DNA from 2 places in the Williamsia phyllosphaerae genome. Region 2 is predicted to be linked to the other one. Evidence: predicted binding sites of a transcription regulator. Region 2 holds the regulator's gene; the other holds the start of a gene.
What was found. Region 2 encodes LexA, which represses DNA repair genes until DNA is damaged. Its sites were predicted from a motif close to CGAACANNTGTTCG; they were not measured.

Region 1: a site for LexA is predicted at 4,894-4,907, ahead of IEV93_RS08945 (HNH endonuclease signature motif containing protein). Genes of this name have one in related genera too.

Annotation. Positions count from the first base shown of each region.
Region 1 is NZ_BMCS01000001.1:1,882,094-1,889,233, forward strand. It holds gene IEV93_RS08925 (primary-amine oxidase) at 1-898, opposite strand, end outside; gene IEV93_RS08930 (aminobutyraldehyde dehydrogenase) at 974-2,377, opposite strand; gene IEV93_RS08935 (PucR family transcriptional regulator) at 2,534-4,054, shown strand; gene IEV93_RS22650 (hypothetical protein) at 4,186-4,572, shown strand; gene IEV93_RS22655 (GNAT family N-acetyltransferase) at 4,503-4,751, shown strand; gene IEV93_RS08945 (HNH endonuclease signature motif containing protein) at 4,916-6,220, shown strand; gene IEV93_RS08950 (SDR family NAD(P)-dependent oxidoreductase) at 6,366-7,140, shown strand, end outside.
Region 2 is NZ_BMCS01000003.1:315,715-322,854, reverse strand. It holds gene hrpA (ATP-dependent RNA helicase HrpA) at 1-1,278, shown strand, start outside; gene nrdR (transcriptional regulator NrdR) at 1,249-1,755, opposite strand; gene IEV93_RS22565 (LysM peptidoglycan-binding domain-containing protein) at 1,948-2,469, opposite strand; gene lexA (transcriptional repressor LexA) at 2,671-3,348, shown strand; gene IEV93_RS20040 (SDR family NAD(P)-dependent oxidoreductase) at 3,407-4,276, shown strand; gene IEV93_RS20035 (TetR/AcrR family transcriptional regulator) at 4,305-4,943, opposite strand; gene IEV93_RS20030 (phosphoenolpyruvate--protein phosphotransferase) at 5,063-6,799, opposite strand; gene IEV93_RS20025 (DeoR/GlpR family DNA-binding transcription regulator) at 6,908-7,140, shown strand, end outside.

The DNA of each region.
Region 1 (7,140 bases), on a different contig from region 2:
CGCAGTGGTCGCGGTAGGGAACCATCATCTCCGCGAACGACATCCGGTGCGCGATCGGACGGACACGGTCACCGTCGCGGTAACCGACGGTGTGCAGGGTCATGCCCTCACGGTGGTTGAAGCCGACCCGCAGCGACCAGTTCTGCCACTCCAGGCGGTTGCCGTCGAGCGTGAACGACGGACCGTCTGGCTGCGTGATCTCCAGCGGCTTCAACGGTTCCCGGCGCGACGCGTTGCGGATGCGCTCGGGGATCAGCGACGGCACGTACTCACCCATCACCTCGGGCGGATCGATCGCCCCGTCGGCGGAGTCGAAGCTGTCCTCGATGCGCAGCAGTTCCATCGCGTTCACGTCGATGACGCAGTGCAGACCGCTCACCGGGTGTGCGTACGGGTTCGCGCCCGCCTTTGACCGCAGCCAGGTGTCCGACCAGCCGAGCCGGCGGTCGCGGTACTCATCGGGCATCACCGCGGCGCCGTAGGTCCAGGTGTCCATGAACACCAGATCCAGATCGGTGATCCCTCGACGGGCCAGGGCGGCGATGACGTCCGGGTGCGCCCGCAGGACGCGGTCGCACTCCTCGAACTCGTCGACGGTGAAGTTGGCCTGCACGCCCGGGATGTGGTCGAACGACTCCACGGCGGAGTCGGTCAGCGACACCACGGCCTTGTAGGTCGCGTTGCGCGCACTGTCGAGACAGGTCACCAGGGCCCGTCGCGCGGGTGGGTCGCCGGTGGTCTCGAACGCGGCGAGCTCGGGCTTGCTCGGCTCGGCCATCTCGATCGAGCAGAACCGCCAACCGGTCCCGACGCCGTGGGCGTCACCGAGAAGGCGCGCCACCGCGGTGAACTCGTCGGAGTCGAGCGGATCGAGCGGGTGGCGTGCGGTCTGCGGCATCGACTCACTTCTCTCGGGGAGGAAAACACGCCTGCGCGGCCGGGTTACGACCGCGCAGGCGGGGTATGTGGGGTGTCACTCGTCCGAACTCATCACGTGCTTGAGTCGGGTGTAGTCCTCCACCCCGTAGGAGGACAGGTCCTTGCCATAGCCGGAGTTCTTGAAGCCGCCGTGCGGCATCTCGGCCACCAGCGGGATGTGGCAGTTGATCCATACGCAGCCGAAATCCAGTGCGGCCGACAGACGATTGGCTGTGCCGTGATCGGTGGTCCAGACACTCGATGCCAAGCCGTAGTTGACGTCGTTGGCCATCGTGATGGCCTGCGCCTCGTCGTCGAAGGACTGCACGGTGACCACGGGGCCGAAGGTCTCCTCCTGCACCAGCTTGTCGTCCTGCGCGACGCCGGTGATGACGGTGGGCTCGACGAAGAAGCCCTTGTCGCCCTTGCGCTTGCCGCCGGTGGCGACCGTCGCGTGCGGTGGGATGGAGTCGAGGATCGACGTCACCTTGGAGAAGTGGTTGACGTTGTTGAGCGGCGGGACATCGACCGAGGCGGTGTAGGCGACCAGCTTCTCGACGAACGCGTCGTGGATCGAGCTGTGCACGAGGATCCGGGTGACCGCGGTGCAGTCCTGACCGGCGTTGAAGAACGCGGCGTCGGCGATGGGTTCGACCGCCTTGCCCAGGTCGGCGTCGGCGAATACGACCGCGGGGGCCTTGCCGCCGAGTTCGAGGTGTGCGCGCTTGAGCTGTTGGGCGGCCGCGACCGCGACCGCGATCCCGGCGCGCACCGATCCGGTGATGGCGACCATTGCCGGTGTCGGGTGACTGACCACCGCGGCGCCGGTCTCACCGTTGCCCAGGACCACGTTCAGGACGCCGTCCGGGAGGATGCCCTTGCTGATCTCGGCGAGCACGAGCGTGCTCTCCGGCGTGGTGTCGCTGGGCTTGAGGACGATGGTGTTGCCTGCCGCCAGTGCGGGCCCGATCTTCCACAGCGCCATCATCAGCGGGTAGTTCCACGGCGTCACCTGCCCCACGACGCCGACCGGCTCGCGGCGGACGTAGGAGGTGAACCCTTCCATGTACTGGCCGGCGGCCTTGCCCTCCAGCAGGCGGGCGGCGCCGGCGAAGAAGCGGATCTGGTCGGCGCCGACGGTGACCTCCTCGTCGGCGATCTGTTGCTCGGGCTGACCGGTGTTGCGTGCCTGCGCGGCGACGATCCGATCCGAGTTGGCCTCGATGGCGTCGGCCAGCTTGAGCAGTGCGGTCTGACGGGTCTTGGGCGTGGTCTTGCCCCAGGTCGCGAACGCCTGCGTCGCGGCGGCCATCGCGGCGTCGACGTCGGATGCAGTCGAGATGGGGGAGGACGCCACCACCGACTCGTCCACCGGGTTGACGATGTCGATGGTCTCGGTGGACTCGGACTCGACGAAGGCGCCGTTGATGTAGTTCCGCAGGACGGTGGGGGAGGTCATGGCGCCGCGTGCCTTCCATCGGTGATGTGACGTGCTCAACAGTCTTTCTGCTGGTCCGCTTCGTCGGACCCTGACACTTTGTCCACACGCGCGTGCCAGACTGTCCACAATGGACATTCGACATGGTGTTCGCGCACGTCGGCGGGGGTGAGAGCGGTGGGAACCACTGTCGGTTGGCTGCTCGACCAGCCGTCGCTCTCGTTGCGGTGTCGCGGCGGGGTCGCGGGGCTCGATCGGGAGATCGATTGCGCGCTGACCTCGGAGTTGGTCGACGCCGCCCAGTGGCTGTCGGGCGGTGAACTCCTGCTCACCACCGGCATGCGGCTGCCGCCGGACACCGCCGGACGTACGGACTACCTGCGCAGTCTGGCCGACGTGGGGATCGCGGGCCTCGGGTTCGGGACCGGGTTGGGCTACGACACCGTGCCCGCCGACCTCGTGGAGATCGCCGATGCACTGGGTCTGCCGCTGCTGGAGGTGCCCCGGCCCATCCCGTTCTCCGCCATCGCCCGGATGCTCCTCGATCGTCTCGCCGAGGAGCGCTACGCCCAGTTCACGCGCGCCACCCGGAGTCAGCCCGCCATGACCCGCGCCATCATCACCGGTGGCGTACCCGCATTGGTCGCGGAACTGTCCGCGGCACTGGACCGGTCGGTCGCGTTCATCGACAGCGACGGCAAAGTCGTGTCGACGACGTCGCGCGCGTCCGCCGACGCCGGTGCAGAACGGGATCGGGCTGCGCTGCGCCACGTTCGAGCGTTGATCGCTCATGGGCCGATGTCGACGACGGGGGTCACGATCACCGCCGAGCACACGATCACCGTGCAGCGCATCAACGCCGGCGTGGGGGTCGTCGGGTATCTGGCGGTGATCGGTACCGACCCGCTCGGTGACGTGCACCGTGTCCTGGTCGGGCACGCCGCGTCACTGGTGACTCTGCAGCACGCCGAGGCCGGCAACGTCGCCGTCGATCGCGCCGCGTTGCAGACGGAGATCTTCGGCCTGGCGCTCCACGGGACGATGTCACCGTCCGCAGCCGTGCTCCTCGGACGTGCCGCGGACACCGCCGGACTCGTCCGGGTCGTCGTGTACGAGTTCCGCTCCAGCGCAGTCGCAGTGAATGCCGTCGAGACCATCGGTGCCGAGCTTGCCGCGCGGTGGCGACCGGTCTTCGTGCTGCAGCGCGATCGGGAGGTGGTGGTGCTGGTGCGCGGTGACGACGACGTCGCCGTGGTGCGTGGTCTCGCCGGAGGGAGTCGGATGCGGGCCGGGTTGGGGCCGGTCACCGATCTCGCCGGACTGGTCTCGTCGGCCGGCCAGGCCCGCCAGGCAGCGCGTAGCGCGACCGACGGCGAGGTGGTCGATCTGGAGACCACCGGCTCGGTGCTCGCCATCGACGCGGTCCAGGACGGTCTGCGAGGGCTGCACGACGTCCGGCTGCGCCCGCTCATCGCGGTTCGTGAGAGCGGGGGAGCGGATCTCGTGGCCACCCTGCGCGGCTACCTCGAGGCGAACGGTCACTGGGAGACGGCCGCATCGACCGTGGGTGTCCATCGACATACGCTGCGGCATCGCATCTCTCGCATCGAGGTATTGCTCGGTGTCGATCTCGCGGACGCCCGCACCCGTGCCGAGTTGCTGCTCATCCTGCTCAGCGGGGACCGCCCGCCCGCGTGATTCCTGGCAGTCGGTCGGAAATCAGGCTGATCGCAACGCTGGCTGACGTGCGTCGGTGACTCCTGGCTGGACCCGGTGGACGGCAGGGGTATGGGCTGACGACGGACGCCGCGGCGGCGCAACGCACCGTTGTGACCTCGCGATGCATCCGCTCGACGATCCGGTCCTCGCTGGGTGGAGCACACGCCGAGGTGGCGCTGCGCGGGTCGTATGCGCCACCCGTTGGCCGGGAGGTGCTGGGGGAGTTCGGTTCGGTACAGCTCGAGGGTTCGGGGTTGGCGGTCGCGCCGGAGCCCGCGGTGGTGGTGCTGGGGCCCGAGGACGTACCCGCGATGCTCGACCTGGTGGCGCGGAAGGAGCCCGGACCGTTCCGGGTGCGCACCGTCGAGATGGGCACCTATCTCGGGTTCCGGCACGATGAGGAGCTGGTCGCCTGGCCGGTGAGCGCATGCATCCGCAGGGCTGTAGCGAGATCAGCGCGGTGTGTACCGATCCGAGGTTCTGTCGGCGCGGTCTGAGCGCCCGTCTCGTCCGAGCCGACGGGACAAGGGATCCGGGCGCGCGGAGAGGTCCCGTTCCTGCACGCCCGGGGCGACAATCACGCGGCGATCCGGCTCTACGAATCGCTGGCTTCACGCTGCGCAAACGATCGGTGCTCACCTCGGTGCGGACACCGGCGGTCGATCCGTTGCTTTGATGTCGCACGGCCTGTGGACAACTCGGGCCACGCCGGCTCTGGTGTCGGAGGTCGCGTGTAGGGTGCTCGGCCCGACTCTCCAATGGATCGAAATACACTCATATTGAACAACATTCACCAAAATCAACCGTTGCACTCCGTTCGAACATGTGTACGATGGAAGCATGAGTGGGGGAACGCTTACCGACATCGCCAACAGGTTGGTCGATGAATACGGTTGCAGAGAAACGGTTGTCGCTGATGTCGATGACGAGATCGTGGCTGCGATCCGGGGTGCGGTCGCACTGCGGGCAGTGGCTGATGATGTGTTGGCGCGGTTGAGCGCGCAGGCTGAGCGTGTGGGTACCGCGAAACGATCCGGCATATCGCTACGGGAGTTGTTGTGTGCGAACGGGTTGGCGCCTGCGGTCACTTCACGGGTCATCCGGCTCGGGCGTGCGATGCAGGTGTTGGCGCGGGTGGCGCGCCACAGTCGTGACGCGTCGTTATCGGCGGAGCACCTCGACGCGGTCGCCCGGGGTGTCGAGCACGTTGTGCGCCGGACAGGGGAGTCCGTGGACTCTGATTTGATCGACGAGTTGGAGGCCGGTTTGATCGGCCACGCGGTCGCCGGCACCACACCGGCAGACATCGTCGAGCGGGCACGCGCGGTCGCGATCGAGCTGACGGCCGACGACTCCGATGGCGGCAACGATCCGGACCGATTGCCGCCCGCGGAGGACTCGTCCCTCAACGAACTCGACTGGCGGGCCGGCGACGACGGACGACTCCGGGGGACTTTCGAGCTCGACGCACTGACCGGCGAGCGCCTGATCACCGCACTCGACACCGCATCCCGGCCACGCCCCGAACCCGACGGGTCCGACGACACACGACCGGCCACGCGACGACGTGCCGATGCGTTCTCCCAGTTCCTCGAATGCGGCACCCGAGGCCTGTCACCCGACTCCTCGCACGGGCCGGCCCGAACTGAGATCCTGCTGACCATCCCCATCGCTGCCGACGCAGCAACGTCGGATATCGCGGGTCCGGCGTGGTTGTCGTGGATGGGACCCATCAGCGACCTGTCAGCAAAGCTCCTGTCCTGCGACGCGCGACTGGCCGGTGTAGGTCTCGACCTCAACGGAGCACCGGTCTCGGTGACTACACCAGAGCGGTTGTTCACCGGGGCTGCCCGCAAGGTCGTGCTACTGCGGGACCGTGGCTGCATCAAATGCGGGGCACCAGCATCGTGGTGCGACGTCCACCACATCGTCCATCACGCCGACGGTGGCCCGACCACGGTGGACAACGGTTGTCTGCTCTGCCGGTCCTGCCACACCGCGGTCCACCATGCCGGCTGGGACATCGTCATGGGCCCTGACCGCCATCCCTGGCTCATCCCACCCGCGTGCGTCGACGCCCAGCGACGACCGCTACCCGCCTACAACCGACGAACCCTGCGACTCGACGACCCCGTCGCCGCCTGAACCAGCGGGACGCAACCGAAACCAACCGACAACGTGCACCCGCCCCGCGGGACCGCACCTGCACCTTGACAACTTCACAGTGTGATCGCCGAACGGGCGTCCGTAGTGTCATCCGGACGACCATCGGTGGACTGACGGGAGAGACATGGACCTGCAACTGGACGGCAAGCGAGCGATCGTCACCGGCGGAAGTCGAGGCATCGGTCGCGCGATCGCCCGCGCTCTGGCGGCGGAGGGTGCGAGCGTCGTCATCGCGTCCCGTGGCGAAGAGGCCCTCGCCGCCACTGCGGCCGAGCTGACAACTGACACAGGGGGACACGTGATCGCCATCCCCGTCGACACCGGCGACCAGCTGTCGGTCGACCGCCTGGTCGAGCGGACCGTCGCCGAACTGGGTGGCGTCGACATCCTCGTCAACTCGGCGGCGACGCCGTGGAGCTCGGGCAAGCCCACGGACTTCGACTCGATCACCGACGACGTGGTGCGCGAGGAGATCGAGATCAAGGTGCTCGGTTATCTGCGGACGGCGCGTGCGGTGTCGCCGCATCTCATCGACCAGGGGTGGGGCCGCATCATCAACATCAGCGGTCTCGGTGCGCGGCAGGCGAAGTCGATCGCCCAGACGGTGCGCAACGTGAGTGTGTCCGCGCTGACGAAGAATCTGGCGGATGAGTTGGGGCCCAAGGGGATCAACGTCACCGTGGTGCACCCCGGCCTGACCCGGACCGAACGACTCGAGACCCGGCTCGCCGAACGCGCAGCCCGGGAGTCGGTCCCGGTGGCCGACCTCGAACGGGAACTGGCGACCAACTCGATCCGGCGGGTCGTCGACGCCTCCGAGGTGGCCGATGTCGTCGCGTTCCTCGCCTCGCCGCGGAGCATCGCGATCACCGGCGACGCGATCGCCGCGGGCGGCGGTG
Region 2 (7,140 bases):
GTACCGGGATTGCGTGCCGAACTCGCGGTCGCCTTGGTCCGGACCCTGCCCAAGGCGATCCGTCGTCGGCTGCCGCCGGCCGCGGACGCCGCGGGTCCCGCACTCGCGGCGCTCACCCCCCGCAGCGAGCCCATCGCGACCGGCCTCGCGCGCGAACTGACCCGTCGGACCGGAGTGGTGATCGCACCCACCGACTTCGACCCGACCGGTCTACCCGATCACCTGCGGATGACCTACGTCGCCGAGACCGACGACGGTACAACCGTCGCGGACGCGTCGTCGCTGACCGAACTCGTCACGGCTGTCGCGGCCGTCGACCGACCGCGCATGGCCGCCGTCGAACCCGCGACGAACCGACGGACGTCCCCGCGCGGCTCGAGAACCGTACCGAGCGCTGATCGCGTTGCGCCGCAGCCGATCTCGACACCGGTGACAGAGTGGACACCGACCACCATCGGAACCCTGGCCGACTCGGTCGTCGACACCATCGCCGGCCAACGGGTCACCAGCCACCCGTCACTGCGCGCGGTACCGAATGGTGTGGTCCTCGACATGGCGTCGTCGCCGGCGCAGGCACGCGCCCAGACGCGTCAGGGCATCATCGCGCTGCTCGAGTTGTCCATCCCACAGCTCAAACCCAGTGCCGTGGCACAACTGCCCGTCGGCGACCGGATCGCGTTGTCCCAGAGCCCGTACGCGAGCACCGAGGCGCTGCTGCGGGACTGCACCGGCGCGGCGATCCGCGGCGCGCTCGGACCCACCGACGACGTCACCGACAGCGCCCGGTACGCGGCCCTGCGGGCGCAGGTGGCCCGTGACGTCCCGCAGTCGGCGCGACGCGTGCTCGCCGCCGTCGGAGACGCGATGACACGGATGGCACCGATCCGAACAGAACTGGACCGAGTCGGTCCCGGCCCGGTGTTCGACGACATCACCGAGCAACTCGACCACCTCGTCTACCAGGGGTTCATCGCCGACACGGGATTCGACCACCTGCTGCGACTACCTGCCTACCTCGACGCCATCGTCGTACGGCTGGGAAAACTTCCCGCGGCCTTGGCACAGGACGCGCGCGCCATGAGCGCCGTCGACACCGTGACCGCACGATGGAATTCCGCGGTCGCCCGGGCCACACCCGCACGGCAGGCGGCGATCAACGAGCAGATCCACTGGATGGTCGAGGAACTCCGGATCGGGCTGTTCGCCGAGCGGATCGGAACGGCATACCCGGTGTCGGAGAAACGGATACTACGGGCGATCGACGCCCTCCGCGGCTGAACCGGCCGTCGCGTGGGCGTTCGCGGCGCGTGACGGGAGCGCACGGAGATCGTCGATCTCGCGCTGGAAGTCCTCGACCGACTCGAACGAACGGTAGACCGACGCGAAACGAAGGTACGCGACCTCGTCCAGTTCACGAAGGGGCTGCAGGATCGCCAAACCCACCTCGTTGCTGGGGATCTCGGCCGATCCCGACGCCCGCACCGAGTCCTCGACCTGCTGGGCGAGTTGTCTCAGACTGTCCTCGTCGACCTGACGGCCCTGGCACGCCCGTCGAACGCCCAGCATGACCTTCTCGCGACTGAAGGGTTCGGTGACGCCGTTTCGCTTCACCACCGCGAGCACCGCACTCTCGACCGTCGTGAAGCGGCGACCACACTCCGAACAGGAGCGGCGCCGGCGGATCGCCTGGCCCTCGTCGGCAACACGCGAGTCGACCACGCGGGTGTCCTCGTTCTTGCAGAAGGGGCAATGCATCGGTGTGTCCTCGAGCCGGATCCGTGGGCGCGACGACGGGGGCACACCCTCGGCGTCGACGCGGAGTCCGAGACGAACCCCTGGTGACCAGGATACCGGTGCGTATCCGAGCCCGGACACGGCGTGAACGGTCGCGGTGACCTCGGGTGGTCGACGCACCCGCCGACTGTCCTCGAACATCACCGGGACGACTCAGCGCAGGTAGGTCGGGGCGAGCAGCGGCTGGCCGGCGGTGATCGCCGATCCGCTCAGGTGATTGAGGTCCTTGATGGTGGCGACGACCGACGACATCGGCTGATCCGGCGCGACCCGCCCGGCCAACTCACCCAGTGACTCGCCTCCGCGCACGTGCACCAGCTCGGTACCACTGACCGCAGGCGCGGTGGAGTCGGCGAACACCGAACCGCTGACGACCATCATCCACATCACGATCGCGAGCCCGATGCCCACGACGACGGCTACCGCCCAACCGATCGGGGCGGGCCGCAGCGCCGGCGGGGCCTGCCGCCGGGCGTCTCCGCACGCCGCGCCGGTCCGCGGGCGGGCGACCTCCGGACGGCGACCCGCGGGACGGCGGACGTCGGGGCGCAGACCGCCGGTGGTGGCGCGACGACGCGCGGGAGCGCCGTGCACCGCGGTTCGGCGGACGGTGTCAGACGTACGGACCGGCGCAGTGACCGTGGTGCTCGTGTGACGCGTGAGAGTCTGATTCATGACGTTCTCCTCATCGACCAGACGTTCGAATGAACGTATGTTCGATTAGAACACGGGGGTCCGACAAAGTCCCGACACGATCGAACAAATGTTTGAAAGTTGTTATCAAGTCCTCTACTGTCCCAGGTGACAGCAGGTCCGCGCGCTTCTCGAACAGGCCCCACAGGCCCGTCGACGGCGGGCCGCGACAGGAGGGACACCGTGTCCGACACCACCGTCAGCACCACCGAGGCCGCCGAGGGACCCATCAGTGAGGCCGATCTGACCTCACGGCAGGCGAAGGTCCTCGAGGTCATCCGCGCGTCGGTTCGCGAGCGCGGTTACCCACCGAGCATCCGCGAGATCGGCGATGCCGTCGGCCTCACGTCCACGTCGTCGGTCGCCCACCAGTTGCGCACACTCGAGCGCAAGGGCTTCCTCAAGCGCGACCACAACCGCCCTCGCGCGGTCAACGTCCAGGACCAGGATCCCGCCGACATCACGCCGGAGACCGACGCCCTGCCGACACCGACCTACGTGCCGGTCCTCGGACGGATCGCCGCGGGTGGTCCGATCCTCGCCGAGCAGGCCGTCGAGGAGGTGTTCCCACTCCCCCGTGAGCTGGTCGGAGACGGCGCCCTGTTCATGCTCAAGGTGGTGGGTGAGTCCATGATCGACGCCGCCATCTGCGACGGCGACTGGGTCGTCGTGCGTCAGCAGAACGTCGCCGACAACGGCGACATCGTGGCCGCGATGATCGACGGTGAGGCCACGGTCAAGACGTTCAAACGCACGAACGGCACGGTGTGGCTGATGCCGCACAACCCGCTGTTCGACCCCATCCCCGGTGACGAGGCCGCGATCCTGGGCAAGGTCGTCACCGTCATGCGGCGCATCTGAGGCGTCACGGCCGACCTCGACCCGCCGATCTGACCCGACGGCGTGTCACAATGACCCCATGAGCGAGAAGAAGATCGACCTGTCCGGTGCGGTCGTCGTCATCACCGGGGCCGCAGGCGGGATCGGTCGGGCGGTGGCGCGCGAACTGCACGCCCGGGGCGGGATCGTCGTCCTGGTCGATCTGGACCAGGCCTCGGTCGATGCGGTGGCCGGCGAACTCGGCCCCGCACGGACGCTGGCCCTGCGGGCCGACGTCACCTCCCCCGACGATCTGCGTCACGTGATGGACACCGCCGCCGCTCGTTTCGGCCGCATCGACGTGGTGCACGCGAACGCAGGCATCTCCAGCGGGGAGTCCGCCGACACGGTGCTCAGCGTCGCCGACGGCACCTTCGAACGCGTGATCGCGGTGAACCTCGCCGGGGTGTGGAACACCGTCCGTGCCGCCCTCCCGCACATCGTCGAGTCGCAGGGGCACGTGCTGATCACGTCCTCGACGTACGCGTACCTCAACGGCATGGTCAACGCGCCCTACGCGGCGACCAAGGCCGCGGTCGAACAGATCGGCCGTGCGCTGCGCGTCGAGCTGGCGGCACACGGCGCCTCCGCGGGCGTCCTGTACCCGGGGTGGGTGGCGACACCGATCGCCGACGTCGCCTTCGGCAAGGACGACCTCGCGACCGCACTGGTGGCCCGGGCGTTCCCGGCCCCGCTGCGCACCCCCATCGCCCCGGAGCGGGTGGGGCGTGCGGTCGCCGCCGGCATCGAACGACGTGCCGCGCGCGTACAGATCCCGCGCCGCTGGATCCCGGTCGCGACGCTGCGGGGCATCATCAACCCGTTGCTGGACCGCTCACTGCGTCGCGATACGACGCTGATCGATCTCGTCCGACAGGTCGAGACGCGGTCGGGCCGTCGATTGCGCTGACGCGCAGTCGAGTTCGACCGGACCCCGATCAGGCGCGGTCGTAGAACCGTTCGAACGATGCGGCGAACAGACCGGTGCACACCGACAGGATCGCGTCGGGATCGTGCGAGCCGTTGCCCAGGACCCAGTCGACCAGCAACTGGTTGACAGCACCCACGAGCCCGACCGCCACCAGGCGGAACTCCGGCGCCGAGGTGTCCTCGATCTGCGACGACGTCATCCCGGCGGCCAGGATGAGGTCGGCGAAGTCGTGGATGACGCGATAGCGGCGATCCTCGAGTCGCGGGCTGACCCCGACGACCTCGAGCAGCATGATGCGGGCGAGCCGCGGGTCGTCGGTGAGGTGTCCGATGAAGGCCCCGAGGGCCGACTGCGCGAGATCGACCACGTCGGTGGCACTCTGGGCGAGCGCACGATCGACCTGATGGCGGGTCTCGGCGACGACGGCGTCGTACACACCGAGAAGGAGATCCTCGCGGTCGACGAACGATTCGTAGAAGTAGCGCTGGGTCAGCTTCGCGGAGTCGCACACCTGCTTGACCGACACCCGCGTGTAGCCCTGGGTGGCGAACAGTTCGAGACCGGCGGCCATCAACTGGTCACGCCGCGCCGCACGACGAGTCGCCGGGTCCCGCCCGGCGTAGCGCCGGCCTGTCTCCTCGGCCACCTCGACATCCTCCTCGCACTCGCCCCACGACTGTAGTGCCCATGTGGCGAGATCCCCCTCGCGCCTCGGTGAGCGCAGCAGCCGGGACCGGCGATGTCACACGGTTCGCGTCGAGAACGTCAGGCGTGCAACGCCTCTGCGGCCGCGAGACGCGCAGCGGCCGGATCGGCCGTGGCCAGGGCCGCGCGGGCGGCGGCCTGACACTGCGCGAGCGTGACGTCGGCGAGGGCGGCGCCCACCCCTGCGGCCGCGGCGGGTGCGCTCGAGAGCGAGGTGACCCCCATGCCCACCAGGACACACGACAGCAGCGGGTCGGCGGCGGCCTCACCGCAGACCCCCACCGACTTGCCCACCTGCGCACCGGAGGACGCGACGCGGTCGATGAGGGTCAGGACCGCGGGCTGCCACGGGTCGGTCAGACCGGCCAACTCCGACGACATCCGGTCGGCGGCCATCGTGTACTGGGTCAGGTCGTTGGTGCCGATGGACACGAAGTCCACCTCGGCCAGGATCGCGGGCGCCAGCAGCGCCGCCGAGGGGATCTCGATCATCACGCCCGCGGTCAGACCGCGTTCACGCACCTTGGCCGCGAAGCCCCTCGCCTCGGCCGCGGTCGCCACCATCGGCGCCATCACCCAGGGTGAGCCCCCGGTCGCCTGGGCGGCCAGCGCGATCGCGTCGAGCTGACGGTCGAGCAGGCCGGGGTCGGCGAAGGCGATGCGAAGACCTCGGACGCCGAGCGCAGGATTCGCCTCGGTCCCCTGATCGGCGAACAGCAACGGCTTGTCCGAGCCCGCGTCCAGGGTGCGGATGACGACCTTCGCGGTGTGGGCACCCGAGTCCGAGGCGAAGGCGTCGACGACCTCCCGGTAGAGGGTGGTCTGTTCGGCGACCGTCGGTTCCGCGGCGCGATCGAGGAACGCGAGCTCGGTACGGAACAGCCCGATGCCGGCCACGGGGAAATCGGTCGCGGTGCGAGCCGACGCGCCGTCCTGGACGTTGGCGAGGATCGAGACCTCGACGCCGTCGGCGGTCCGTCCGGGGCCGGTCCATCGCGACACCAGTTCGGACTGCCGGAGTGACTCGGCGACCTGCGCGCGTGCGTCGTCGGCGTCACACCCGAGGGTCACCGTGCCGGCGGTGCCGTCGAGCATCACCGGGGTACCCGCGGGCACCGCCGTGAGATCGGCGACGGCGACCACACACGGGATGCCCAGCTGACGGGCGATGATCGCGGTGTGGCTGGTGGGTCCACCGAAACGGGTGGCCAGGCCCCGCACCATCGACGGGTCGAGGCCGGAGGTGTCGGCGGGGGCGAGATCGTCGGCGAAGAGGATCACCTCCGACGTCGGTTGTGCCAGCCCGGGCTCGGGATCACCGGCGAGTTCGGCGAGCACGCGGTCGCGGACGTCCATGAGGTCGGTGACGCGCTCGGCCATCAATCCGCCGAGCTTGGTGAAGACCGCGGCGAACTGCTCGGTGGCGTCGACCGCCGCGTTCGGGGCGGGCGAGCCGGCCCGGATCAGCTTCTGCGCGGCGCCGACCCAGCCGCGGTCCTCGGCGAGTGCGGCGGTCGCCGACAACACCTCCGAGGCGACGCCGGTACCGGCCGAGGCCCGCACCCGCAGTCGATCGGCCACGATCACCGTCGCCGCGGCGAAGCGGTCGCACTCGGCCTCGACGTCGGCGGGCGGCTCGCCCGGACCGGGCAGTTCGGGTCGCGGGCCGGGCCACATCACCGGCGCGTAGGCGACGCCGGCGACGACCGGGGTCCCGGACAGCACGGACGTCGACTCGGACGACGTGTCCGTCGACGGGGTGCGGTGAGCGAGCTGAACGTCATTCTGCGGTGGCATGTGATCCAAATTACAAGAAAAGCTTGACTTGTCAACACATCCGGGCGTAAACAGACTCATATCAACATCAAAAGCAACACATTCCAACCGAAACGGGGACGTTCTCCCATGTACGCCGAAGAGCGCCAGCAGGCCATCGCAGACCAGGTGCACCAGCACGGTCGCGCGTCGGTGGCCGCGCTGGCCGAGGAGTTCGACGTCACCAGCGAGACCGTGCGTCGCGACCTCGCCTTCCTCGAACGCGCCGGGTTCCTCCGACGGGTACACGGTGGCGCGGTACCCGTCGACGCGGTGCGGGTGACCGAGCTCGGCGTCGCCGAGCGCGCGACCGCTCGTCCGGA